3 linked regions of the Mucilaginibacter paludis DSM 18603 genome follow. Each later gene encodes a partner of the first gene's protein in a complex. Links are inferred from orthologs where the notes say so. Each region holds a gene or a part of one and is shown in the gene's direction. Other genes may lie near its edges. The genes, in order: accD, accB and MUCPA_RS10535.

What was found.
Region 2: the proteins of accD (region 1) and accB are in contact, whole or in part, in a solved structure (PDB 8UXZ), measured with the Escherichia coli proteins. The link is inferred for Mucilaginibacter paludis DSM 18603 from one-to-one orthologs.
Region 3: the proteins of accD (region 1) and MUCPA_RS10535 are in contact, whole or in part, in a solved structure (PDB 8UXZ), measured with the Escherichia coli proteins. The link is inferred for Mucilaginibacter paludis DSM 18603 from one-to-one orthologs.

The regions. Positions count from the first base shown.
Region 1 is NZ_CM001403.1:6,830,798-6,837,023, forward strand. The notes cover bases 1-2,817. They hold accD (acetyl-CoA carboxylase, carboxyltransferase subunit beta), read left to right. Parts: upstream 1-894; coding sequence 895-1,740; downstream 1,741-2,817. Other genes in these bases: MUCPA_RS28930 (KTSC domain-containing protein), read right to left, coding at 2,692-2,817. Also shown: more of MUCPA_RS28930, read right to left, coding at 2,818-3,144; MUCPA_RS28935 (TonB-dependent receptor), read right to left, coding at 3,394-5,835; MUCPA_RS28940 (hypothetical protein), read right to left, coding at 6,124-6,226.
Region 2 is NZ_CM001403.1:3,157,610-3,168,384, forward strand. Bases 7,010-9,970 are described here. They hold accB (acetyl-CoA carboxylase biotin carboxyl carrier protein), read left to right. Parts: upstream 7,010-8,236; coding sequence 8,237-8,704; downstream 8,705-9,970. Other genes in these bases: plsX (phosphate acyltransferase PlsX), read left to right, coding at 7,010-7,039; MUCPA_RS13310 (beta-ketoacyl-ACP synthase III), read left to right, coding at 7,051-8,040; accC (acetyl-CoA carboxylase biotin carboxylase subunit), read left to right, coding at 8,844-9,970. Outside these bases: MUCPA_RS13270 (hypothetical protein), read left to right, coding at 573-740; MUCPA_RS13275 (hypothetical protein), read right to left, coding at 1,018-1,203; MUCPA_RS13280 (SPFH domain-containing protein), read left to right, coding at 1,290-2,231; MUCPA_RS13285 (DUF922 domain-containing protein), read left to right, coding at 2,392-2,967; MUCPA_RS13290 (5-formyltetrahydrofolate cyclo-ligase), read right to left, coding at 3,069-3,650; MUCPA_RS37015 (M20/M25/M40 family metallo-hydrolase), read left to right, coding at 4,053-4,859; MUCPA_RS37020 (M20/M25/M40 family metallo-hydrolase), read left to right, coding at 4,905-5,201; MUCPA_RS13300 (YceD family protein), read left to right, coding at 5,349-5,873; rpmF (50S ribosomal protein L32), read left to right, coding at 5,895-6,086; more of plsX, read left to right, coding at 6,101-7,009; more of accC, read left to right, coding at 9,971-10,187; twin-arginine translocase subunit TatC, read left to right, coding at 10,272-10,775. UniProt on the Escherichia coli protein: This protein is a component of the acetyl coenzyme A carboxylase complex; first, biotin carboxylase catalyzes the carboxylation of the carrier protein and then the transcarboxylase transfers the carboxyl group to form malonyl-CoA.
Region 3 is NZ_CM001403.1:2,519,368-2,530,033, forward strand. Bases 1-2,852 are described here. They hold MUCPA_RS10535 (acetyl-CoA carboxylase carboxyltransferase subunit alpha), read left to right. Parts: upstream 1-874; coding sequence 875-1,831; downstream 1,832-2,852. Other genes in these bases: MUCPA_RS10525 (response regulator transcription factor), read right to left, coding at 1-244; MUCPA_RS10530 (Spy/CpxP family protein refolding chaperone), read left to right, coding at 316-828; MUCPA_RS10545 (ribose-phosphate pyrophosphokinase), read left to right, coding at 2,096-2,852. Also shown: more of MUCPA_RS10545, read left to right, coding at 2,853-3,040; MUCPA_RS10550 (50S ribosomal protein L25/general stress protein Ctc), read left to right, coding at 3,248-3,832; MUCPA_RS10555 (hypothetical protein), read right to left, coding at 3,847-4,251; MUCPA_RS10560 (Crp/Fnr family transcriptional regulator), read right to left, coding at 4,346-4,915; MUCPA_RS10565 (peptidase associated/transthyretin-like domain-containing protein), read left to right, coding at 5,059-5,739; MUCPA_RS10570 (IS4 family transposase), read right to left, coding at 6,202-7,440; MUCPA_RS10575 (DUF2147 domain-containing protein), read left to right, coding at 7,953-8,426; MUCPA_RS10580 (alpha/beta hydrolase), read left to right, coding at 8,475-9,533; MUCPA_RS10585 (trypsin-like peptidase domain-containing protein), read right to left, coding at 9,538-10,666. UniProt on the Escherichia coli protein: Component of the acetyl coenzyme A carboxylase (ACC) complex. First, biotin carboxylase catalyzes the carboxylation of biotin on its carrier protein (BCCP) and then the CO(2) group is transferred by the carboxyltransferase to acetyl-CoA to form malonyl-CoA.

The DNA.
Region 1 (6,226 bases):
GGAAGGAAAGTTGGAAGGTAAATTGGAAGGTAAATTGGAAGGTGAATATCAAAAAGCAATAGAAATTGCCCTTGAAATGAAACGTGACGGTATTCCCGCTGCCCAGATCTCAAAATTCACAAAGCTTACTATCGAGGAAATAGAAAAACTATAATCTGGAATGCTTGTGGTACTCTCCCAGCGTGAAAGAGTCAATTGTATATTGGGCGCATTCATACTGTGTTAGTTAGCAATGGCTTGACGCCAACGTATCACCAATTCGGCCTCCATCCTCAAAGCTATTTAAGTTATGGATTTTGCACGCCAAGACGCGAAGGCGCGAAGTTTTTATGGCTCGTTTCTTAGCGTCTTGGCGCCTTTGCGCGACTTTTTTATAATTTTCATCAGCAATCAAATTCTTAACTTAATGGCATTGCCGCCCCACCCTCCACCAAGAAAGCGCCTGCCGTAGTTAAAAACAATCTTCCCCGGCTATAAGCAGGCCACTCCTAACCAAGTAAAGTGCCTTTTTGCTCCGGCAGGAGCATCCTGTTTATAGCAATTTTGCGATGCGGACTGCCTCCGGAGGTGCCCCCTATCTGATGCTTGTTAATTGAAAAACAGGCTTTTTATTAAATCCCCCCTACAGCTAACTTAATAACTCAATAACCTAATAACCCAGTAACCTCTAATAACCAAATCCCCGCGTTACCGATGGTAGCGGATACCGGCCCTGTGGCTAAGGCCTGCGCTGTATGAGCGTACAGCGGGGGCCGGAGGCAACGCCCACATGCTGTGCTGCTTTTAACTTTGTATTTTATTTTGTGGTTTAGGCCGGGGCAATGTTGAAGGAACTGATAAAGTAAGTAAAAAAATTTGTTTCTTTGCAGTGAATTGAAAGAGAAAGAAACAGTAATGGCGTGGTTTAAAAGAGAATCCAAAGGGATTATAACTACTACCGAAGAAAAGAAAGAGGCGCCGGATGGGATTTGGAACAAGTGTCCGAATTGTAAAAAGCCGCTTCACTACTCTGAGCAGGTAGAAAATCAATATGTTTGTCACTATTGCAATTATCATTTGAGGATCGGGTCGAAAGAATACTTCTCGGTTCTGTTTGATAATAATGAGTTTACCGAGTTGTTTGGCAACCTGATATCGGGCGATCCGCTGCATTTTGTGGACACCAAGAAATACACCGAGCGGTTGGAAGAGAGCATGGAAAAAACCGGCCTGAAGGATGCCATTCGCGCGGCGCATGGTAAAATTAACGGGCAGGACCTGGTGATTGCCTGTATGGACTTCAACTTTATAGGTGGATCGATGGGATCGGTTGTAGGTGAAAAGATTGCCCGCTCCATTGATTATTGCATTGCCAATAACATCCCCTTCCTGATGATATCCAAATCGGGCGGCGCCCGCATGATGGAGGCGGCTTTCTCGCTGATGCAGATGGCTAAAACTTCGGCCAAACTTGCCTTGTTATCGCGGGCCAAAATACCTTATATATCGTTATTAACCGACCCTACCACGGGCGGTGTTACGGCATCGTACGCTATGCTGGGCGATATTAACATTGCCGAGCCCGGCGCGCTGATTGGCTTTGCCGGCCCACGCGTAATTAAAGAAACCATTAAAAAGGATTTACCCAAAGGTTTCCAAACCGCAGAGTTTGTACTTGAGCATGGCTTTTTAGATTTTATTGTTGACCGCCGCGAAATGAAAGCCAAACTGGCTACGTTTTTAAAGATGATGGCTAATTAAGGGTAGAAGCAAGAAGTGAGAGGCAGGAAGCAGGAGCTTAGATGCTGGAAGCTTTTTTGAAGGAAGTTGAAAGCAAAGACGTTTAGATTGCTGAGATAAACACACAATATTTTAAGAACATAACGAAGCCCATACCTAAACTTAAACGTTTGGGTATGGGCTTTAATATTTTATAGCGTTTTTGGTAGTTATAAGGGATGTCCCCGGCTAACCGGAAAAAAAAGGGATGACGTTTGAAAAGCTTCTTAAGCTATGTGATTGCGAGATTTAAAATAGGCGGTTTGTGAAGGATGAACTGACAATGCAATGCCGCTTATAGAGGCTACCACACCGTGCTTCGACTACTGAGCCTGACGAAGTATCAGCATGACACCCATTTTTTCTGCGAAAACTGTTATCCTGAGTAAGTCACCGGGTGCCCGGAAAAAATAGGGATAACGTTTGCACCTTCGGTAATTATTGGAGTACAAGAAAAAGCGGGCAGAGGCCAGACTGCACGCCGGGCCGGGAGCTGGCCTGCGGGCGGAAGGATCGGGCAGTCTTGATTTTTTTGGTTACTTTTTGTATCAAGACAAAAAGTAACAAGCCCCTTCCCGCAGCGATTGAGCGGGACGATGCTTTAATTTAAGAATACTGCTTGTCTGAGAAAATATAGCACATTGACAATCAGCGCACCCGATATGCTGCATACTTACCGCGCGTAAAAGGTCCCTCCTTGCGTCGGGATGACATGATGGAGAGAAAATCAACAACTTAACAACTCCATTATGAGCATGAGGTTAGATGCAGAAAACTTTTTGACGATAGATACGAGATGCAAAAAGTTGAAGGCAAAAACGCTTAGATTGCTGAGACAAAAAAGCAATATTTTAAAACATAAAGAAGCCCATACCTAAACTTAAACGTTCGGGTATGGGCTTTAATAATTTATAGCGTTGTTGTTACTGCAGCTTAAGCTACTGCTTCTTCGCGTTTGCTGATGTTACGGTATACAAACGAGTTAAAGATATGCCTGCGGGCAAAACGGCCCGGCGAATCGGCATTGATAAACTTAACGTAGGTGGCTTTGGGCACATCAAAATATTCGTACACGCTGCCATCTAAAAAGGTGATTTGCAGGGTTTGCGATTTGTATTCAAAATCGGCAATGTTTGATGTGGTAGTAGTTTGGGTATAATGATCAAGGTTTTGCAGGCGGGTTTCGGGAGCTATGCTTACCAAAAAGTGATAAGCCTCGATGATGGTTTTGCTCTTTTCTTCGGCTTCCAGCTTTTGATCGTGGCTGTCCTGAAATTTATCCGGATGCCAGTCTTTCATCAAATTACGGTAGATCGTTTTTAATTCTTTTAATTCGGCTGCTTCGTTTACGCCTAAAAGCTTTCGGTAGTCGACAATTTTTTTCATGAGATTTTAAGGGTATTGATTATTGTCGTTGAAGATGAGGCTATTGATAATGTACTGATTTTCAAGAAATAATTTTTCGCAAAGGTATGGATTTTAAAAGTCAAAACTAAGCTTAATTCTAAAATTTTATTGAGGCGCAGTTGATGGGACATAAAAAGCATACGGATAGTTGGTGGGACACCAACTATGGCGGAAGTTATTTGCTTCCTACCTCCTGCCTCTTACTTCTTGCCTCTTACTCCCCCCACCCTAATTCTTAACCCTGTTCTGCTCGCTTTCGGCCCCGGTGCTTTCGTGTTTGCGCTGGTTGGCAATGGCTTTACCAAAGCGGTAGCTTAACGATAGTACCGCCGTTCGGGTATCGCTCAGGTTGTGGTAGTCGGCGCGGGTATTGGCCAGGTTGTTAATGTCGCCGCTGTTTACGTTGGTGTAAAAAATATCGTTCACCACCAATTTAAGGGTGGTACTGGCCGATATTTTTTTGGAGAGGGCGGCATTTACCCTGCCCATGTTGCCGGTTACAAACTGGGCCGAGGTAACGCGGCTTTGGTATAGGCCGTTTAACTGCGCTGTCCAGTCGCGCGGCAACTTAAACTGCAGCATAGGTTTTACAAAGTAGTAGGTGCCTTTGGTATCCAGGGGGCCGTTATAAAAATCGCTGCGGGTATGGATGTTTACCGCGGTGGCAAACAGCTGCAGGCTAAGCCATTTTGCAGGGTCCACACTGGCATCAACCGAGATGCCCTTAACCACGGTACTGCCCAGGTTGCCCGGCCTGCTGTAATAAATACCGTTTACAATTTCGATGGTTTCGTCAACATTATCCCTGGTTTTGCTGTAGCTCAGCGTGGTGGTTATTTTTTTATAGGTGTGCGACAGTTCGATGTTTTGCGTATAAGCAGGCCTTAAAAACGGGTTGCCGGTATAGTAAGTAAATTTATCCAGAGGGGCCAAAAAAGGGTTCAGGTCCTCGTAGTACGGCCGGTCTATCCGTCGGCCATAGTTCAGGCTTATCTGTTGGTTGCCAGCCGTATCCAGCTTATATTGCAGGTATACGGTGGGGAACAAACCGTTGTAATTGCGCTTAAAAACCGAATCGGGCTTTTGCACGTTGCCCAGTTGGTGGCCCTTGGATACCGTGTTTTCAAAACGGAGGCCCAGTTGAACCGATAGCCTTTTAAAATCGCGACTGGCATTGATATATGCGGCGTTAATGTTTTCCTTATAAATAAAATGGTTGGTTTTATCATAGTCGGGCGTGGTGTTCTGGTTTACGGTATAAAAGTAATTGGCTATATTATCGGTTTGGGTATAGCTGGTTTTAAGCCCCCCGGCCAGTTTTAGTCCGCTTTTTAGCGGATGGGTATAATCTGTTTTGGCGGCGTAGATGTCAATGGCCGATGGCAGCGCCCCCGTTAACAGGTCATGATTGATGAGCATTCCGTTAGGCAGGTAGCTCGAATTGTCAAAGCCCTGGCTAAGGGTATTATCATAGCGCAGATAATCCAGATCGGCGGTAAGCTCAGGCCCCCCGGCATTATATTGGTGGCGGTAGTTGAGGTTGATGCCACCGTTTTTAAAACTGCGGTGCTCGGCGTTATTGGCTACAATGGTAGAATCGGGCGTATTTTGAGCACTAAGCAAGCGGCTGGTATTAATGGTGTGCTCATCGCCGGGGTTAAGCAAACCCGTAAGGCCCAGCCCCCAGGTGGTTTTGGCCGAGGCGTAATAATCAAGACCCAGTTTGGCATTGTAGGTTTTGGAAGTACGGCGGATAAATGAATTCTGCAGGAATTTAGATTGCAGGCTACCATCGGCGTTTTCAAAATAGCGGTTAATATCCAGATCGTTAAAATTATTGCCGGTGCTGTAGCTCAGGTTGCCAAACAGGTTGATTTTGCTATCGCGATAATTAAAATTGGCGCTGTTATTGGTTTTGCCATATTTACCCTGCGAATAACTCAGACTAAGGCCGCCGTTAAAACCCTTGGCCTTGCCACGTTTGGTGCGGATGTTGATGATACCGCCATTACCTGCCGCATCGTATTTGGCGGGTGGGTTTGTCATCAATTCAATCTGGTTGATGGTAGAGGCGGATAACGAGCGGAGGTAGTTTTCCAGATCGGCGCCCGACAGGTAGGTGGGCTTATCGTCAATATATATTTTAACGCTGTTTTTTCCTTGCAGACTGATGGCGCCATTGTTATCAACAATCACCCCCGGCGATTTTTCTAACACATCCAAAGCCGTTGCCCCGGCATTGCCTATCAGCGCATCCACATTCACCACGGTACGGTCGGGCTGGTGCTCTATCAGTTGCTTTTGCGCCGTAATGGCAACAGCTTTAAGCAAGGTGCCGCTATGCTGCAAATTAATAAGCGGCATTACAAGCGGCTGCTTTTCAACTATTATATTTTCGCTTTTATAATTTTGATACCCCATCATGGTGACCCATATGCGATAGTTACCCGGCTTAAGGCCTTCAAAAAGGTATTTGCCTGCAACATTGGCCAGGGCTGTTTTCACCACCGCCGAATCGCGGGTTTGCACCAGCAGCACGGTGGCCGCATCGGCAGGTTTACCATCAGCGCCAAGTACCTGGCCTGATAGGCTGGCACCAGTTTGCACGAAAGCTACAATTGAGGCAATAGTTAGCCAGGCAGCTAAAAAAGCTGTTAATTTGATTTGCATAGGTATTGTTTTTAGGAAGCTATTAGAGGACTAAAGCATCGGTGGTATCATTTGGCATTAAAATTTCAATTCAAGGCATCGCCATAGCGCAATTACCGTGAGAAGGGCTTGGCAGGCGACGAAATAAAATCGAACCTGTATTCTCATTTACATTGAGTAAGGCTATAAGGCAACGTACGCTATCAGCTGATAGCAAATTGCGCCTTGTGTCTTTGCGCGCAAATCACCATGGCATTTAACTTAGGACAAGACACCATGGACCATGGCCTATCGACTATGGACCATCGTCTACTTCGTTTCGGTTGTGGTATCGTAATTATAGTACCAGCTCCAATCGTTATGCCCTGTTGCCCGCACATATTTAGCTCTGAACTTTTGGTATACGGCCTCG
Region 2 (10,775 bases), 3.7 Mb from region 1 along the record:
ACAACAAAAGCAACCATATTAACAATAAGAAAACAAGCATCAAATAAACTTGAGACATCTGTCGATGCCCAAAAACGGGAAGAAGTCGGCAAAATTTGAGGTTAAAAACTGTAAAAAAGCCTCTGAGATAAGCTCGTGAGCATTTACGAACGCTATTTCTAAAAAATCTTTAGTCGACAGCTGCTAAAGTAAAGTTTTTTAATGTATCCAATTTAATTGTTTGCTAAATAAAGCATATTCAAATTAGGAGAATTTTGAACTGGACATAACTAAAGGTATATCCAGTTTCCCAAGCCCCCTACGCGTGCCGCGCGTTCCCAACCATGCTTATTCGTCGTCAAAAGGTTTGTATAAATGATGTTTATAACGGGAGTAGGCTATATATTACAGTTGCTGTTCGTCCTTCCAGTAGGGTAACCGCCAGTCGATTTAAATTTATCAGTTTTGGTTGTAAGGTCATTCTAAAATAATCGTTAAATTTATGTCCTAATCGAATCGTAACGGTGTACTCAGAGGCAAAAAAATTACATCTTATACAGGAAATGCTCAAAGTAAAAAGTGAGAAAATATGGATGCAAGTAGAAAAAATCATCGAAAACACATCCTCTGCGAACGAGGCCGCGGATGATAAGCAAATAGCCCCTACTGATTTTTCATTTCTTAAAAGCAGGGAAGTGCTATATAATCTTAACGGTTCTTTAAGTGAAACCTTAGTTGAGGAACGAAGAAGCGCTCGATGACTTTAAGATAATATTGATGCACTGTTCTTATCCTGTCATCAAAACTATTGCCTTAAATGAATGAGAAATATATTGCGGGGATACCGACATACAGTGCACATTCGGCTAAAGGCAAACAAATCTAAAAAAAGACAAGCCATCTTCTCATAAATGCTATTTGTTCGCTATTAAAGCTTTGACAACTTTACCAAAGTTGTCAAAGCTAATCCGTTTTGAATTACCGATATATTTATTGTGTAACCTTGTTTTTGCACGTTAGACAGGCAACCTTCAATAACTAAACCTCATCCTTAGTAGTACGTACCAGGCTGATACCCGAAAAAAAGAAGAGCAGAGCAATGATGGCAACTACTACGATGCTGGTTGCCTGTCCGGAATGGTTAATGATCGTTATGCCCGAGTAAATAAGGCCTATAATTCCTAATATGGTTAATATGGCTCCAAAAGTACGTTTCATGTTCATGGTTATATTCGTTAATATTTATTACTTATCAAAAAACCAACCATTTATAAAAAGCTTCCTATATTCGTTAAACAATTAATCAAACCATGATACCATCACTTATTATTGGATTTATAATTTTAGTGCTGCTTTTTTCGTCTTTTGTATCCGTACAACAGGGTACTATAGCGGTTGTAACCGTGTTTGGCAAGTATAGCCGCATTTTGTCTCCCGGTTTAAATTTTAAACTGCCGCTTATCGAGATGATTTCCTCGCGTATCTCCATCCAGAATCGTTCCGTAGAGCTGGAGTTCCAGGCCGTTACTGTTGATCAGGCCAATGTGTATTTTAAGGCTATGCTGCTGTATTCGGTATTAAACCAGGACGAAGAAACTATCAAAAACGTAGCTTTTAAATTTGTTGACGAACGTAACCTGATGCAGGCGCTGGTGCGCACGGTTGAAGGCTCCATACGTGCGTTTGTTGCTACAAAAAGGCAGGCAGATGTACTAATTTTAAGGCGCGACATTGTTGACCATGTAAAAGAGCAACTGGACCAGATACTGGAAAGCTGGGGTTATCATTTACAGGATCTGCAACTGAATGATATTACTTTTGATGATGTGATCATGAAATCGATGAGCCAGGTGGTAGCATCGAACAACCTAAAGGCCGCTGCCGAGAATGAAGGCCAGGCCCTGTTGATTACCAAAACCAAAGCTGCCGAAGCCGAAGGTAATGCCATCAAAATATCTGCGGAGGCAGAGCGGCAGGCAGCCCAATTACGCGGGCAGGGTATAGCCTTATTTAGGGAAGAGGTGGCCAAAGGGATGACGGTAGCCGCCAAAGAAATGAAAGAGGCTGATATGGATACCTCGGTAATTTTATTTACCATGTGGACCGAAGCCATTAAACACTTCTCAGAAAACTCCAAAGGCAATGTTATTTTCCTCGACGGCTCGGCCGACTCTATGCAGCATACCATGAAAGAGATGATGAGCCTCAATATTTTGAGCCAAAATCAACCCAAAGGGAAAGACGACAGATAATCTTGGTCGATCTTTTATATAGTAATCCGAGGCCCTTAAGCTTCGGATTTTTTATTTTTGAAGAAAACCGCAATGGCATAGCTCTATTATTCATTAACAAAATTAACTTATAATAAACCAAACAGTAATTAGTATGTCTATTTGTAGTTATCCTGATTAAATGAAAACAAAGTTGAGTGTGCTGGCCATTAGTGTTGGGTTTTTGTTCTTTCTTTCCGATGGATCTGTAGCGCAGCCTTATCACCGTTTGGCTGCCCGAGATTTTGCCGGAAGCCCCACAACGGAAGCCGGTTACGCTGCTTATACCAATTGCTATGTAAGTTATTCGTACCGGGCATCCAGGTACAACGGCAATTATAGTATCGATTTTAGTGTACAGCTGTATCTCAACACCAATAAATCGTGGATCAGGTTTAACGAGGTAAATAACCGCGAAATGTTACTGGGTGTGCTTAGGCACGAGCAAGGGCACTATAATATGGCTTATTTAATGAAGAATGAATTGTATTCGGTTTTTACACATCACCGGTATTCGGCCAATTACCAGGCCGAGGTTGTATTATTGTTTAAACAGGTTGAAACCAAGTACCATCAACTGAATGATGATTACGAAAGCCAAACCCAGCACATGGCCAATGTCAAAAACCAGGAAAAGTGGAATTTGTGGTTCGAGAAACAATTGGATAACGCCCAAGTTGCAGATAATCGGCACAATGGCGACAGGTTGCCATATTAAGGTGATTGAGATGACGAAAGGTAGCCTGGTTATAAGGCATTAACAATAGGCCTGGGAAAGTCAAAATTTGACTCATGGCGCCATACTATATACTCTTTGACTTAAAGGTTACCGGTAAATGCCCATGTTTTTTTCGGCGTGATGCATTGATGTAAGGGAATATCAAAAGAGTTGATGTCGTCAATTGCATCTACAGGGTCAAAAAATGATAGCCCCGTAAAAAGGGTGCCTGGTTTGCATTCGCTCATAAAACGATCATAAAAACCCTTGCCATAACCAACGCGGTATCCAAGTTGATCAAATGCCAATAAAGGCACCAGCAACAGGTCAATTTCAGCGGGATTAATTTCAGTTCCGGCAACAGGCTCCGGGATGCCAAAGCTATTATTGGCTATTTCAAGGGCGTTATCATCTAAAAAGTGCCTCATTCGGTTTGTCGCAAAATCTGCTTTGGGGTATGTTAGCCTGATTAAAGGATGATTTTGCTTAATCCAGTTGATCATTAACCAGGTATCCGGTTCCACTTTTTCCCGCATAGGTAAAAAAAAATGAATGCATTTGATATGGTTGAGGTTTAATTTCCGGAACTGGCTTAACAATTTTTCGTTGAGTTGCTGATAAGCCTCCGGCGGTAATTCCAGTCGTTTTTGAAGATATAGTTTTCGCAGTTCCTGTTTTTTCACACTCGGTAGGTTCTGAAACAAAAATACGGTACAACACCGGATAGATTATTATCGTATCATAAATTTTTTTATTTTTATAAACCAAGCACATCGTCCTATCAAAAAAAAGATGTTCAAAAAAATTCTGTATTGCCTGTTATTAATTGTGTTTATAACGGCTGTGGTGTTATTGGTAAATACTTTCACCCTAAAATCAATACAACCCGGTTATAAGGCACTTGCCCCAATTGTAGTTAATGATAGCGCCGTTGCACATTTCAGGCAGGGCATAAGCTTTAAAACAATATCTTAACCTGGCAGACCGGCCGATAGCATTACGTTTACGCAGCTTCATCAATACCTGCAAACTACGTATCCGCTTTTTTACGGTAAGCTTCAAAAAGAAACCGTTGCCAATACACCTTGATATTTAAGTGGGAAGGTGATGATGCCACCCTAAAGCCGGTAATTATGATGGCGCATCAGGATGTGGTACCGGTTGAAGGCGCGTCTATGAAGATGTGTAAACAAGCCCCATTCGCAGGGGCGGTTCAACAGGATGCCATTTGGGGGCGCGGTGCGGCCGATGATAAATTTTGCCTGTTCAGTATCCTTGAGGCAACAGAACGTTTGTTACAGCAAGGCTACCGGCCAAGTCGAAGCATCTACTTTGTTTTTGGCCACGATGAAGAAACCGGTGGTAAAGGCGTTGCTGCTGCTGCCAAATTATTTCAATCGCGGGGTATTAAAGCCGAATGGGTTTTAGATGAGGGTGGCGAGATCAATACCGAAATTCCGGGGCTTAAAGGGCAACCTGTAGCTATTATCGGCACGGCCGAAAAAGGTTACCTCTCGGTCGATTTAAGTGTGAATATCGACGGTGGCCATTCCTCAATGCCTCAACCCGAAACAGCCATTGATGTGCTTACCGAGGCTATACATAATTTAAGGGCTAACACTTTTAAGCCCGAATTTACTGCACCCGTAGAAGGCTTTTTCCGGTATCTTGGACCAGAAATGCCTTTCGGGAGTAAATTAGCTATTGCAAACCGCTGGTTATTTAAAAATCTATTATTCCGTATTTACCATAAAAGTCCAGGTGGCAACGCCCTCATTCGTACTACTATAGCGCCAACTATTATACAGGCTGGGTTAAAGGATAACGTGATACCCAACTATGCCCATGCTACGGTTAACTTTAGGATATTGCCAGGCACCAGCATTGCCTAAGTTATAAAACACACTGCCGAAGCCATACATGATAGCCGCGTAAAGATAACCAGGCTTAATGATTTTGCCGACGAGGCTTCAGCGGCAAGCCCTACAGAAAGCATGGGTTTTCAAAAGGTGATCAAAGCGATCAGGCAGAACTATGCCAATACATTGGTTGCGCCTTTTTTAACCGTTGGGGCCACCGATTCCAGGCAGTTTAAAAATGTGTCCGGCAGTATACTGCGGTTTTCGCCGGTGGCGGATATCAAAGGCATGCACGGGGTTAATGAGCGGGTAGGCATTCAGGAATATAAAAATGGAATTGGTTTTTATTACCGATTGTTGCAGGATGTGAAGTGAGGGGGCGTTACCTAACTGCCTGTAAACATTTTCGTTATATCTTTAAATTAGCCTCTTACAACAGCATTTTGCCCTATTTTTCCATTTTTCAAAAAAACCTTTCCACTTGTATTATTTTTCCTAAATTTGCGGGCTAATTATCGCTCATTGAAATCACTCAAACCATATTCGATTCCCTTTACCGGGCTTAAACTCGGAAAGCACTTGTTTGATTTTGAGGTAACAAATGCTTTCTTTGATGAATTTGAATATTCATTAGTTAAAAAAGGTAAGCTTGATTGCCAGGTTGAACTGGAAAAACAGGAAACTATGTTGATCCTGAATTTCAAGATCAGCGGAACTATCGACTTGTCGTGTGATCGTTGCCTGGCAGAATACCCTCAACAGATAGAAGTTGAGGAACGCGCCATTGCGAAGTTTACCGATGAGGATATAGACGATGAAGAGGATATGATCACACTCAGCAAAAACGATCACGAGATCAACATTGCAGGTTTGATATATGAATATATTAACGTAGCAGTTCCGTTTGTATCGGTATGCGGCTATGAAGGTAAAACAGAATATTGTGATATAGAGATGCTTGACCGGTTAGATAAATTGGCAAGCGGTGAAGAACCACCAAGTGAAGATGCAGACCCACGCTGGGACGCGCTTAAAAAAATTAAATAAAATAGTAATACCAAAAAAGTTATGGCACATCCAAAACGGAAAATATCGAAATCAAGAAGAGACAAGCGTAGAACGCACTACAAAGCTGTGGCTCCTACTTTAACTACCTGTCAAACTACAGGTGCTGTGCACTTACCGCACAGAGCTTATACTGTTGATGGCAATGTTTACTTCAACGGAAAAATTCTGATCGAGAACACTGCTGCAGTTTAAGTTAATTTTCTGAAATGAAGATTGGCTTAGATATAATGGGCGGCGACTACGCACCCCAGGCAACAGTTTTAGGTGCAATTGCGGCTTATGAAGCTTTATCAGAAAAAGAACAACTTGTTCTGATCGGGGATAAAGAAATTGCTGTCAGTATTCTTCAGGAAAATAATTTTAATCCAGACCACTTCGAGTATATACATACTACCGAAGTTATTGGTATGGGCGAGCATCCTACAAAAGCGGTTGTTCAAAAACCAAACTCCAGCATTAGTGTTGGGTTTCAATTGCTAAAGGAAGGTAATATCCAAACCTTTGCATCGGCAGGTAATACAGGCGCTATGCTTGTAGGTTCACTGTTTAGTGTAAAGGCTATTCCGGGCGTTTTGCGGCCGGCCATGACGGCTATTGCTCCTAAGCTTAAAGGCGGCCTTAACATCCTGCTGGATGTTGGTGCCAATGCCGATTGTAAGCCAGAGCATTTGCTGCAGTTTGGCATTTTAGGAAGTTTGTTTGCCGAGTCAATTTACAACATTACCACCCCCAGGGTGGCGCTGATGAATATTGGCGAGGAAGAGGAAAAGGGCAATATACTAAGCCAGGCCACCTATCCGCTCATGAAACAAACACAATCATTTAATTTTGTGGGTAACGTGGAAGGACGCGATTTATTTGGTGACCATAGCGATGTTATCGTTTGCGATGGATTTACCGGAAACGTAGTGCTTAAAATGGCCGAATCCTTTTATGTAGTAGCTCTTAAAAAGAATTTTAAGGACGACTTTTTCGACAGGCTTAATTATGAACAATACGGAGGCAGCCCTATATTGGGTGTCAATGCCCCCGTTGTGGTTGGCCACGGTATCTCAACGCCGAAGGCAATAAAAAACATGGTTCTTCTATCCAGGGACATGGCCCAGAGCGGCCTTGTTGATAAAATCAAACAGGCCTTTCAATAAACAACAAATAAATGAGTAAAATTCATGCTGCTATAACGGCTGTTGGGGGTTACGTACCAGATTACGTTTTAACAAACCAGGAGCTGGAAACCATGGTTGATACCAACGACGAATGGATTACCACCCGGACTGGAATTAAAGAACGCAGAATATTGAAGGGTGAAGGATCCGCTACATCCGATATGGCTGTACCTGCTGTTAAGGAACTGCTGGAAAAAAGAAAAATCGGCGCAGATGAGATCGAACTCATTATTTTCTGCACATCCACTCCTGATATGCCTTTCCCGGCAACGGCTAACATATTAGCGGATAGGATTGGCGCCAAAAATGCATGGGGATATGATTTGAATGCTGCTTGTTCGGGCTTTATCTTTGGATTGGCAACAGCTGCCGGTTTTATCGAGAGCGGAAAATACACCAAGGTTTTGGTAGTTGGTGCCGATAAAATGTCATCTATCATTAATTACGAAGACAGGGCAACCTGTATCATATTTGGTGATGGTGCCGGAGCGGCCCTGCTTGAACCCGATACCGAAGGCAACGGCATTATTGATTCCGTCTGTAAAACAGACGGCTCCGGACGCGCCTACCTTAACCAAAAAGCAGGCGGCTCGCTGCACCCTGCTACCCACGAAACGGTAGATAATAAAGAGCATTATGCTTTTCAGGAAGGCAGAACCGTATTTAAGTTCGCCGTAACCAACATGGCCGAGGTAGCTGCCGAAGTAATGGAACGTAACGATATTGCGGCTGATGATGTTGCCTGGCTGGTACCCCATCAGGCCAATAAACGGATTATTGATGCAACTGCCATACGCACAGGTATCCCGACAGAAAGGGTAATGATTAACATACAAAAATACGGTAATACCACCAACGGCACTATCCCGCTTTGTTTATGGGAATGGGAAGACAAGCTTAAAAAAGGCGATACGCTTATTTTGGCAGCATTTGGCGGTGGCTTTACATGGGGTTCCATTTATTTAAAATGGGCCTATTAATAATGCAAAATGGCTTATGCCCCGGGGATTAAGGCCCCTGAGCGCGCCCGGGTGCATTTAAACATAATTAACTGAATTTTGTTGAATGTAAAATAACTGGTTATTAAAAATTTGCATATCAGCATATTTGTATATTCGCACATCAACATTCATGCACATTAACTAACAACTTATCCAACACCAATACACCTAATCAATGGATATCAAACAAATTCAGGAACTTATCCGCTTCGTTGCCAAATCGGGCGTAAACGAAGTTGCAATTGAGCAACAGGATTTTAAGATCACAATAAAAACAAACCAGGCGCCAACCATCGTACACGCCAACGTACCTGTACAGGTTCCGGTTGCCGCCCCTGCCGTGGCTGCTCCTGCCGTTGAGATTGCTCCGGCTGCATCAGCCCCCGTAGCTGACACTTCAAAATATATCACGGTAAAATCTCCGATGATTGGTACTTTTTACCGTTCAGCCGGCCCTGATAAACCGTTGTTTGTTAACGTGGGCGACGAGATCAATCCCGGCGATGTAATTTGTATCATTGAAGCGATGAAGCTTTTCAACGAAATTGAATCAGAAGTTTCTGGCCGTGTTGTTAAAATACTGGTTGATAATGCTTCGCCGGTTGAATATGATCAACCTTTATTCCTGGTTGAGCCTGTATAGTAGGAGTTAGCGATTAAGTTATTGCTTATGAAGCCATTTTTTACTAAATGGCTTTGTAAATTATTCAATAACTTATTAAACAGTAGCTCAGTAACCCAATAACTAAAACATGACCACCAACTCATCAACTAATGATAGGATGTTTAAAAAAATACTGATTGCCAACCGCGGTGAAATAGCTCTGCGAATTATCCGCACCTGTAAAGAAATGGGGATTAAAACCGTAGCTGTATACTCTACTGCCGACCGCGACAGTCTGCATGTGCGCTTTGCTGATGAGGCTGTATGCATAGGCCCGCCGCCAAGCCGCGATTCTTATTTAAACATTCCCAATATTATCTCTGCTGCCGAATTAACCAACGCCGATGCTATCCATCCGGGTTATGGTTTTCTGTCAGAAAATGCTAAATTCTCGGCTATTTGCGCTGAGTACAATATTAAATTTATCGGCGCCACTGCCGATCAGATCAACGCCATGGGCGATAAGGCTTCGGCCAAGGCCACAATGGAAAAAGCCGGCGTACCTACTATCCCGGGTTCAAAAGGCTTACTTAGCGATGTTAAAGAAGGTATCAGCATAGCTAATAAGGTAGGCTATCCCGTGATACTTAAAGCAACTGCCGGTGGCGGTGGCCGCGGTATGCGTGTAGTTTGGCAAGATAGTGAGTTTGAGGCCGCATGGGATTCTGCCCGTGCCGAATCGGGCGCTGCCTTTGGCAATGACGGCCTTTACCTCGAAAAATATGTTGTTGACCCCCGCCACATCGAAATCCAGGTAGTTGGCGATCAATATGGCAAGGTTTGCCACTTATCTGAGCGCGATTGCTCTATCCAGCGTCGTCACCAAAAATTGGTTGAAGAATCTCCTTCGCCGTTTATGACCGAAAAGCTTCGCAAAAAAATGGGCGAGGCTGCTATTAAAGGCGCCAAAGCTGTAAGATATGAAGGTGCAGGTACAGTAGAATTTTTGGTTGATAAAGATCGTAATTTCTATTTCATGGAAATGAATACCCGGATCCAGGTAGAGCACCCGGTAACCGAAGAGGTAATCAATTTCGACCTGATTAAAGAGCAAATCAAGGTAGCATCTGGGGTGCCTATCTCCGGTAAAAACTACGAGCCAACCATGCACGCCATAGAATGCCGTATTAACGCCGAAGATCCGTTTAATAACTTCAGGCCATCGCCAGGTAAGATTACAAATTTCCACTCTCCGGGTGGCCATGGTGTACGCATCGATACACATGTTTATACCGGCTATGTGATACCGCCCAATTACGACTCGATGATAGCCAAGGTAATTTGCGTGGCGCAAACCCGCGAAGAGGCTTTAAGCACCATGGAGCGAGCCCTGAGCGAATTTGTGATAGAGGGAGTTAAAACAACCATCCCTTTCCATCTTAAACTTTTAAAGGATCCAAACTTCAGGGCAGGTAATTTCACTACCAAGTTCATGGAAACTTTCGAATATTCTGAAGATTAAGGAAACTGTTAGTATAACTTAAACCGTAAGTACCATTCTACGTTATAATATTATAATAAGAATGGTATTTTTGTTTTACACACTATGAGCGATAATAAAATTTTAAATGCCATCAGAGGCAAAGGAAAAAACCTTGAAGGCGAGATGTCGTTTTTTGATCATCTGGAAGTATTAAGGTGGCATTTAATCCGGGCGGCGGTATCTATCCTCGTTTTTGGTGGACTGGCATTTTACTTTTTCGACCAGATTTGGGATACCGTTATTATGGGCCCCAAAAAGCCCGACTTTTTTACCTACCGGATGATGTGTAAACTGGGCCAGTTAATGCACAGCGATGGGATGTGTATTACCGAGATTCCCGGCAAAATTATCAATACCGAAATGGCTGGTCAGTTTTCGTTACAAATTAACGCGGCGCTCATTATGGGTATTACACTGGGCTTCCCTTATCTGCTGTGGGAAATATGGTCGTTTGTAAAACCAGCCCTTTTAGAAAAGGAGCGTAAAGCTGCCGGAGGTTTTGTATTTTATGCCTCGCTATTGTTCTTTTTAGGCATATTGTTTGGATATTTTGTGGTAGCCCCGCTG
Region 3 (10,666 bases), 4.3 Mb from region 1 along the record:
TGGCAAGCATCACATCTAATAAAATCAAATCCGGGTGATATCGCCGGATATTTTCAAATATTTCGTCGCCCCTCGAAAAGGTATTCACCTCGTATCCGTTATACTCTAATATATCTCTAATGGCGCTTAAAATGGCCAAGTCATCGTCCAGCACTAATATCCTCTTGCACATATCTTTCATTTCATTATTATTAACAAGCATAGCAGGCAATATTTGTGCCACGATACCAACAGGCTCATTCACTACTGATTAAAATATTTTAAAGGCGATAAACGTTTTATGCATTACCTTTGGTTTTACATTAATGGCATTGCATGACTAAATATTTACTATCAGCCTTTTTATTTTTTAATGCTGCGGCAGGTTTAGCACAAGCCACCGCAGACACCGCAAAAAACATAGGTAAATCGCCTTTAAAGGCCTTAACTGATGAACAATACAAGGCCTATACCGACGGAGTTGATATCAACGGACTGGCGCTGGTAGCCCAGGCCAACCATTACCCGGATCCGGGAAAAACACTGTTGTTAAAAAAAAATCTCGGCCTAAGCGCCGCGCAGGTAACTCAAATCAGCAATATCAACACAGAACTACAACGTAAGATGAAGGAAATGGGCGCCTTTATGATCAAAAACGAAAAAGCGCTGGATGCCCTTTTTAAATCGAAAAAACTGGACGACGGCACACTTATATTTTATACCAACCGCTACGGTTTGTACCAGGGCGAGCTGCGGAACGCTATTTTGCAGGCTTATGTTAAAGTACAAGCTATTTTAGATGCAACCCAGCGTAAAAAGTACGAGCAACTACAGAAAATTGAGCATTAATTAATATACCGTTTGAATTATTTACTTTTGCCCCTTAATGAGCGCAATGAAGATTACATTTGATTTTGAAAAACCGTTAGCCGATTTGCAACTGCAAATGGAAAAGGTGAAACAGGTTGAAGAGAAGACCAAGGTTGACATGTCGGCAACGTTAGCCGAGCTTGACGAAAAATTTGAAACCACCAAAAAAGAAATATTCACCAATTTAACCGGCTGGCAGCGGGTACAGATCTCGCGTCATCCGGAACGCCCCTATACCTTACAGTACTTGGAGCTGATGTGCGACGACTTTATAGAAATGTTTGGCGACCGCACCGTAGGCGACGACAAAGCCATTGTAGGGGGCTTTGGATCGTTAAACGGACAAACTGTAATGTTTATTGGCCATCAAAAAGGCATCAATACCAAAATGAGGCAGTACCGCAATTTTGGTATGGCCAACCCCGAAGGTTATCGCAAGGCGTTAAGGCTGATGCGCATAGCCGAAAAATTTAACAAACCTGTTGTTACGCTGATTGATACCCCGGGTGCTTTTCCGGGCCTGGAGGCTGAAGAGCGTGGCCAGGGCGAGGCTATTGCCCGCAATTTGCTGGAAATGTCGGTATTAAAAGTACCGGTAATTTGTGTGATCATCGGCGAAGGAGCCTCTGGCGGTGCGTTGGGCATAGGTATCGGCGATCGGGTGCTGATGCTCGAAAACTCATGGTACTCCGTTATATCCCCGGAAAACTGTTCAACCATTTTGTGGAAAACCTGGGAAAATAAAGAAAAAGCTGCCGAAGTGTTAAAGTTAACATCGGTTGATATGTTAAAAAATAAGCTGATAGACGGTGTTATTAAAGAACCCCTTGGCGGCGCACATCAGGACCCGGTGGCTATGGCTGCAACGCTTAAAAAACAGTTACTCAAGGACCTGAAAATGTTGAAGGAAAAAAACACCGACGACCTGGTTGCAGAGCGTATAGAGAAGTTTTGTTCGATGGGCGTTGTAATTGATGCTTAAGTTAAAAATTTTTGAAAAAATCCTTTTGACTTTTAAAATATCATCCTATATTTGCATTCCATTTCGGAATCGACAAGAAACTGAAGGAGATTGCCTGATAGTATAATGGTAGTACGACGGTTTTTGGTACCGTTTGTCTAGGTTCGAATCCTGGTCGGGCAACAAAAAAATCAAGTAAACCCGGATCTAAACGTCCGGGTTCTTAATTTAAAAAAGAAGTATCAAAATCCCGAAATCGTTATTTCGACATACGCCACCTGAATCATGCCCCTCCAATTTAATCCCGTTAAATTATTCTCAGGCTCAGCAACCCAAGCACTCTCTGATAAAATTGCAGAAGCTTACGGCAAAGAACTGGGAGATGTAATTGTATCCAGGTTTAGCGATGGGGAGTTTCAGCCGTCATTTAACGAGTCGGTACGGGGATGCGATGTATTTTTAATACAAAGCACCAACCAGCCTACTGATAACCTGATGGAGCTGTTAATGCTGATTGATGCCGCACGCAGGGCATCGGCACATTATGTTACGGCGGTGATACCTTACTTTGGTTTGGCCCGGCAAGACAGGAAAGATAAACCGCGTGTAGCTATAGGCTCCAAACTGGTAGCTAATTTACTGGTGGCCGCGGGTATTAACCGGATTATGACCATGGACCTGCACGCCGCGCAGATACAGGGTTTCTTTGACATACCGGTTGACCATTTGGATGCTTCGGTAATATTTGTGCCCTATATTAAAAGCCTCGGGCTGGGCAATTTAACGATAGCCTCGCCAGATATGGGCGGATCATACAGGGCACGTACCTTCGCCAAGTTTTTTAATGCCGAAGTGGTAATTTGCGATAAACGCCGTAAACGTGCCAACGAAATTGAATCGATGACGGTAATAGGTGATGTAACCGGTCAGGATATTGTTTTGATAGATGATATCTGCGATACGGCGGGTACATTGGCTAAAGCGGCCGGCTTAATTATGGAGCGTGGCGCAAAGAGTGTAAGAGCGGTTTGTACGCATCCGGTATTATCGGGTAACGCTTACGAAACCATCGAGAACTCGGCCTTGACTGAATTAATTGTAACAGATACGATCCAGTTAAAGCAACCAAGCCCTAAAATAAGGGTGCTATCAACCTCCGAATTGTTTGCCAAGGCTATTGCCAACGTGAACGAACATGGCTCAATCAGCCAGTTGTTTAAGGTGGATTGAGGAGTGAGTCCATGGTCCATGGTCGATAGACCATAGACAGGAAGGATTAGAGGGTTTGTGGTTGATAGACCATAAACTAAAGTTAAGAGATGTACTATGGACTATGGTCCATTGACTATCGACTAACAAAATAACAAAATGAATTAACAGATGTTACTATGGACTATCGTCTATTGACCATCGACTAATAAATATAAATTAAATACAATGAAATCAATTACTATTAGCGGTTCTCCAAGAGAGAGCGTAGGGAAAAGAGACGCCAAGTTACTGCGTTACGAAGGCAAGGTGCCTGCAGTGCTTTATGGTGGGGCAACACAAACCCACTTAGCGGTGTCCGTAACTGATTTGAAAGCAGTTGTTTACACACCTGTTGTTCATTTCATCAACCTTGAAGTAGCAGGCAAAACTGCTCAGGCCATTATTAAAGACATTCAATTCCACCCGTTAACCGAGGAAATTATCCACGTTGACTTTTTGGAACTTGATGCTGCAAAACCGGTAACTATCGAAATTCCGATCCGTTTAACCGGTACTTCCCCAGGTGTTAAAACCGGTGGTAAATTAGTTCAAAAATTAAGGAAGCTGCGTATCAAAGCTTTACCAGGCGACCATATCGATAACATCGATGTGAGCATTGCAACTTTAGAAGTAGGTAAATCAGTACGTGTAAGCGACTTAAAATTAGAGAAACTGATTATCACCAACGCTATCGAAGATACTATCGTTTCTGTAACTACCTCACGTGCATTACGTCAGGCAGAGCAAGAAGCTGCATCCGGTAAAAAATAATCAGGATTCTGCTACTACAAAAAAAGGCTTCCCGGTTTCGGGGAGCCTTTTTTATTGATATAGTTCAACCTGAACTGTATCATCAGTGCAATTAACCATACGGCTATAAACGGTATCAATAGCAATAAGGCCGGAATAAAATAGAGTACGAAAAACAGCACAAATAAAAATGGCGCCATAATTAAAACGGATGTAAAATAAGGCTTTCGTGTTAAAAACGGCAAACTAACTACAAAACCGTGCGATACCAGCAAGCCCAGCCAGCATATAGCCGAGAACGAAGCCATTGAATTGGCTTTGATGTTAGTAAAAGCACCGGGAAACTCAATCGAGTGCAATGATATATATCCCCAAAGGTCAGGCACATCTACACCTGGCCATATCGATAATAAGATCATCAAAACAACTGCTATTTTCATTGTTACCTGCCATTATACCCAGGGTAAAATCACCTTGGTTTACTGGTAAAATTACGACTATAGGCATTTGTAAATTTTGACTTATATCAAAATATCATTTTTTCGCTCTTATCCTGCTTAACGTTTCCTGGCTTATCCCCAGGTGCGACGCGATTTGCCGCAATGAGGCCTTTTGAATCACATCGGGATACGTTTTGATTAAGGATTGATAACGCTCCTGGGCAGATAAGGTGCGCAACGCGATGGCTCGTGCCTCACTTTTGATATAATATTGTTCTGTAATTATCCTCCCTATCAAATTAAACTCCGGAAAATTCTGGTAAAGGGTTTGCATTTGTTGCCAGGTGATGGAGAGCAATACACTCTCTTCTAAAATTTCAATACTTTCTGTGGCCGGCTGTTGGGTAAAAAAACTATAAACAGAAATCATCATATCTCCGGGTCCCATAAACCAGGTGGTATACTCTTTATCTTCATTTAAATAAAAGGCCCGTGCAAAACCTTTTTGTATAAAATAGATTCGCCGGTTAACCTGCCCTATTTTTAATAGCAATTGTTTTTTACCTGGCTTATCTTCTCTCAGCATCTCAACAATACTTTGTTGTAAAGCGGCCGATAATGGTGCTATACCATTCAAAGTTTGTATTAATGCCGCCGTTTCCAAAATAGTAAAAGTTTAATAACGATGGGCCTTATAATAGGCATTTTAACTTGACACAATGGCGATTTTAACACTTTATAAATATGCACTATTAAAACTTTAACCCATAAAAAAAGTTTAATATTGCACACAGCTATCCCCACCAAATGAAAATACGCTCCATTTTAACAGCCGCATTCGTTATTACGTCCTTAGCAGCAAACGCCCAAACTATTTTGAGCGGTATAGTTACCGAAAGCGGTAAAAACACCAAGCTCGAAAATGTTTTTATTAAAGATACCGGCAGCAAACAGGTAGCCCTTACCGATAAGTCGGGTAGCTTTGATATCCGTACTGCCGTTAATCACACCCTCATCTTCTCCTCACCCGGGTATATTTCTGATACATTATATGTGATCGATATGAAACCCAAACGTGTAGAGTTAAAGTTGCGCGGTATCAGTTTAAATACGGTTGATATATCCAGTAACGCAGCACCATTTAACCCCGAGGCTGAATATCCTGAGATTTACGAGAAAAGCAAATTCGCCCTCTCCCCTTCCCGCATCTTCGGTAAAGAATCCCGCGATGCACGTCGCCTAAAACACTATTTTAAAACCGAACAGGAGCAAAGGCAGATTGACGCCGTTTTTACCAAAGCGTTGGTGAGCAGCATTGTACCGCTAAAAGGCGTCGATCTGGATAACTTCATGATGATGTATCGCCCAACATTGGCATTTGCCAAAAACAGCTCTCAACAAACATTAACAGTTTATATCAATGATTCGTACCGCAAATTTAAGGCCCTGCCGCCCGAAAAACGCAGTTTGCCGAGATTAAACGATTAAAAGGAAAAAGCAGGAGGCAAGAGATGAGAAGTAAGTTGGCTTAACAAATACAATAAGTCGGCTCACACCAAAACAAACCGAAGCCCTGTCTAAACCGCGTAGCGCTCATGCACACCAAAACAAACCAAAGCCTACAAAATCTCTGCGCTTTATACTCGCTCGCATAGAACACGCCCCTCTCGAGAGGGGAATCGCGCGGGCTGCCGCTTTTTTTATATTGTATTGATAATGAGTACTTTTATTTAGATCCCCTCTTGAGAGGCATAGCCGTCAATTTAAGTAGCTGTACTCATATATTGTTGATTTTCAGTTATTTAATTTTTAGGCGCGGTTTGCCCGCATGGGCAAACCTATGTATTTTTACTCTCATATTTTTCGTTTTTTAAGGCGGGGAGGTTTAGATGACCCCGCCTTTCTTATTTTTGTTTAACTATCTAAATATAGTATTTAAATATCTAATAATCAAATACTTATTACAATTTCTTCTATTTTTAACCTATGTTTTCTGTGCTCTTTTGAAAGGTGCTTTAAGTTTAATTTCTCCAACAGAGCTAACCACTTTGAGCATATCCCTAAAAGCTGCGCTCGCAATTCTTCTTTCGTAGAAGCGATTAGTCGATGCACCTTTAAAACACTAATTTGACCTATCTTACCGATAGCCATGCATATTTTCCAACTCAAAACTGCCCAGATCAACTTACTGTATAATATACTGGTTATACGATCCGAACTTCCTTTGGGGAACGTGTGTATCTTTAAAAACGACTTCCATGCTTTAAAAACCAATTCTATCTGCCATCGCAGGTGATATAACTTTTGGATCAATTCAGCGCTATATTTTTCGCTCACCAGGTTGGTAACAATAAAGTTAAACCCTGCCCGCTCTTTGAATCCCTTACTGGTGGTACTGCCTTTCTTTTTATTGTACTTTTCAGTATTGGCTATCCGCCTTGCCTTGAGCTCTTCACTTACCGGTTCTATTATTATCCTTACCGGCATCTTATCAGCTCCGATATATACCTGTTGATCAAATACGCCGGTTATGCCTTGTAGTTTCGACAACTCTAACTTTTGGTATTGGTCGTCCTTTAATAGATAAATCGTTGTTTTCGGACATAATTTATTAATAAAGAAAGCTTTGACTTTGTTAATATTGTTCATATAACTCAAGTGAGTGTAACCCAGATCTCTCATATATAATACCCCCGGCTGAATTGATGCCTTGTCCAGATGACTCTCACCCTGGTCATTTGCGTTGGCCGGAGTTACTTTGATATCGCTTTTACCACTTTTGATTTCAAATTCAAATTGTACAGATGCTCCCGCTTTCATCCCACTTCCTTTTGTTCCGGGGAATGTCTCTGCAATAACTTCCGGCAACGCGAAACGGGTAGAATCTTTGATACGGATCTCCAAGCCCTGTGTTTGCTCTTGCGGTAACTCAACTGCTATTAATTGCTCAAAAACGGCTTGTACAAACTTTGTCATATTGCTGTGATGTCTTTGATGCAATGCCTGCTTCGAAATATCAAGCCCATCCCTCCGCATTAACTGCATACTCATGCCGTTAAACGATTGATCTCCATCAAATAACGCCATATCCAATAGTTCCTTGCCTCCCACTTTTCGTTTGCGTTGTATAGCCTCTGTTTTACGGGCCAGGCCATCTAACACCGTTGGTTCAAATAGTTCCGAACTCATTCGCTCGAATAATGACTGCAATTTTGCAGTTCCGATTCTTGCTCTAAAAAAATTTTATCCCTTTTTTTTCTAAAGTTGACGGCTATGCTCTTGAGAGGGGGCGGGTTTGGGAGTGCGGCTGCAGGGGTGTGTTCGCCGTGCGACGAACTGTGCAACCTGCGTAACTTACCTACGGCACGAAACGTTTATTATTGATCATTTCTGCCGGGCTTTTACTCCTAACGGAGTATTTTAATGGCACCAAAAAGATGTGGGTGCACGGTAGCGTACCGGGAAGGGTTGGGGTTGTGCTTCGTCACGCGGCAATTGAGCGGCAGATGCTCTAAATTAAGAATACAGATTATTAATATAAGAATACACACTGACAATCAAATACTTAATAACACATCATCATAAGCGCAACTACTTAAAGTTATGCCTAAACCAATCAATACATCTTCCGGCAAATATTACTGCTAAACAAAAAATTAATTTATTGTTAAATTGTCATAGAATTGTTTATCTTCACAATAATGACAGTGAAACCCCTAAGGTTAATTTTTAGTTTGATTACTATTTTATTGTTTGGGCTTGCTCCCATCAATATTGATGCGCAAAGTACTTCCCGCTGCGACTTGATTTGCGGCAAATGGATGTCGTCGGAGAAAAACCTGAGTGTTTTGGTATATAAAGAAGGGGAGCAGTTTAAAGCCAAAATAATATGGTTTGATGATAGCGACGACAAAAGCCGCCCGATGGAAACCAGGCAGGATACCGACAATCCAGATCCTTCACTCCGGAATCAGAAAATATTAGGATCAAGCATCTTACGAAATTTAGTATACCAACCATCCAGTAACTCCTGGGAAAACGGCCTGATATACGATGCTAAACATGGCCGCCACTGGAATTCGGCAGCCTGTATTACTCCGCAGGGCGTGCTTAAAGTAACCGGCTACTGGCACTTTAAATTTATAGGTAAAACACTTACTTTTACCCGCGTTTAATTTAAAACCTGAGTAACCGCTTTAACCCAAAGCGCCACCTGCCATATAATGAAAAAAATAACCCATACCGCTTTAACCCTTGTATTGTTCCCGCTGTTGCTGATCTCGGCACGACTATACAGCCAGGATGTTAAACTGAATAAAGGCACCGTACTGCATGTTAAGCTACATGGTAAAACATTAGAGGGAAACCTGGAGGGCGACTCCATCGACCGCTCTCTTGCTATTTACCTTCCGGCCAGTTATAAAATCAACCCTAAGCGCCATTACCCGGTGGTTTATTTTTTGCATGGCTTTACCGATAACGACTCCAAATGGTATGGCCTAACCAAGCATTGGATTAACCTGCCTGCTATCTTAGATACGGTATTCTCCCAGGGGGGCGCCAAAGAAATGATCTTTGTAACGCCCGATGCCGATACCCGTTATCGCGGCAGCATGTACTCTAACTCCATTACTACCGGCAATTGGGAAGATTTTGTTGCTAAAGAGCTGGTTGCGTATATGGATACCCATTACCGTACCATAGCCAAAACCTCAAGCCGTGGCCTGGCCGGCCATTCGATGGGTGGATATGGCACCATGCGCATCGGAGAGCGGAATCCCAACGTGTTTTCGAGCATTTATTTGTTGAGCCCTGCCAGCTTAGCCCCCGTTATGGCCCCGTTAAGTACCGAACAAATGAATGCAATAGAGGCCGTGAAAACTTTTGACGATTTTAACAAAGCCGACTTTTTTACCAAATACCTTTTTGCCTCGGCAGCAGCATGGTCTCCTAACACCAATAAGCCGCCATTCTATAGCGATTTTCCTTTTGCCGATGGGCAAATGTTACCAGCCATACAGGCCAAATGGATAGCCAACGCTCCATTAGCATCGCTGGATCAATATATTTATAATTTAAAACAACTACATGCCATTGCTTTTGATGCCGGGGATAACGATATACCCGGTATTGCAAACAGTATCACGGTGTTAGATAGCGAACTGAACAAATATGGAATTAAACATAGTTTTGAGATTTACCCCGGCACCCATATCAGCCATATCGGGCAGCGTATCAGTCAAAAAGTGATCTCTTTCTTTTCGGATAATTTAGCGTTTTAAGGCACTATAATCCCTTGCCATGTAGGGCATCAGAGACGAAACGGCTTATCAGGTATGGAGGAAGCGCTATGGTTGATGTACGGCTAACCCTGGCTATGTTGATGCCGCAAAAGTTGCCGCTCTGATCAAAGACGGGGCCTCCGCACTCTTCAGGTTTTATTGCCGTATCATGTACAAAAACTGAATCGAACCCCTCGTTCCTCAGGCTGGCGCCGCCATCAAAGGTATCGGCTATGTGTTTATTATATACTTTGGGCATCTTTTGAACTAAAGCATCAATATTCAATCGTTCATTCTTCCGTAACAGACTATATGCAATCCTGTCACCCGGCTTCATCACAGCTCCAATTAAAGTTGCCTTAGTTGCCGACTTTACATGTGTATGATTTAAAGAATCTACCAAGTCTCCAACCTGCAGCCCAAATTGTTGATTAACATCCATAGTAAAACCTTCTATTTTAACTGATTGCCCAACAGTTGTAAATAATACGCCGAGTGCAGGCCGTGTTTGCACCTCCACCTTGATCAGGTTACTCCCTAAAACTCCCAACTTAGTGCTATCCATAAATGAGGGCGAAAATAAAAAGGCACCCTCTTTGATACTTAATGTATGAGCCAGCGCTGTTTTTAATTTAATTCCCGATGCTAAACCTTCGGCTTTCAACAATATCAGGTCGTTTACAGAGTCGCGTTTTACGATGACAGCCTTTACTGTTTTCAGATCGTCAGTTGTTAAAACCGGGCTATCGCCAACAATGGAACTTTTGCTGACTACGTAATTGCCCCGGCCATCATTTAAGGAAACTATGCTACCCCAGGCCTGCATAACCACCGAACCGAGCGCGCTTTCTATCCCGACAGTTGCCTTGTGATTAAGTTTTGATGAGTTCAGCAATTGAGCAAACGGGATCTCCTGTACTATAGCAGCAGGTTCATCAGTTGTTTTTTCAGTTTGTTCTGCATCGGGGTAAACATCCACCGGATAATCTTTGGGAATAGTTAACGCCTTCCAATATTTCCGGTAATTATCAACAGGATTTTCAAGGTTCACCGTTAACGAGTTTTCAATCTTGCTGTGCAGCCCGATGACCTGACCAGAAAGATCAAATACAGGGCCGCCGGAATCTCCTGGT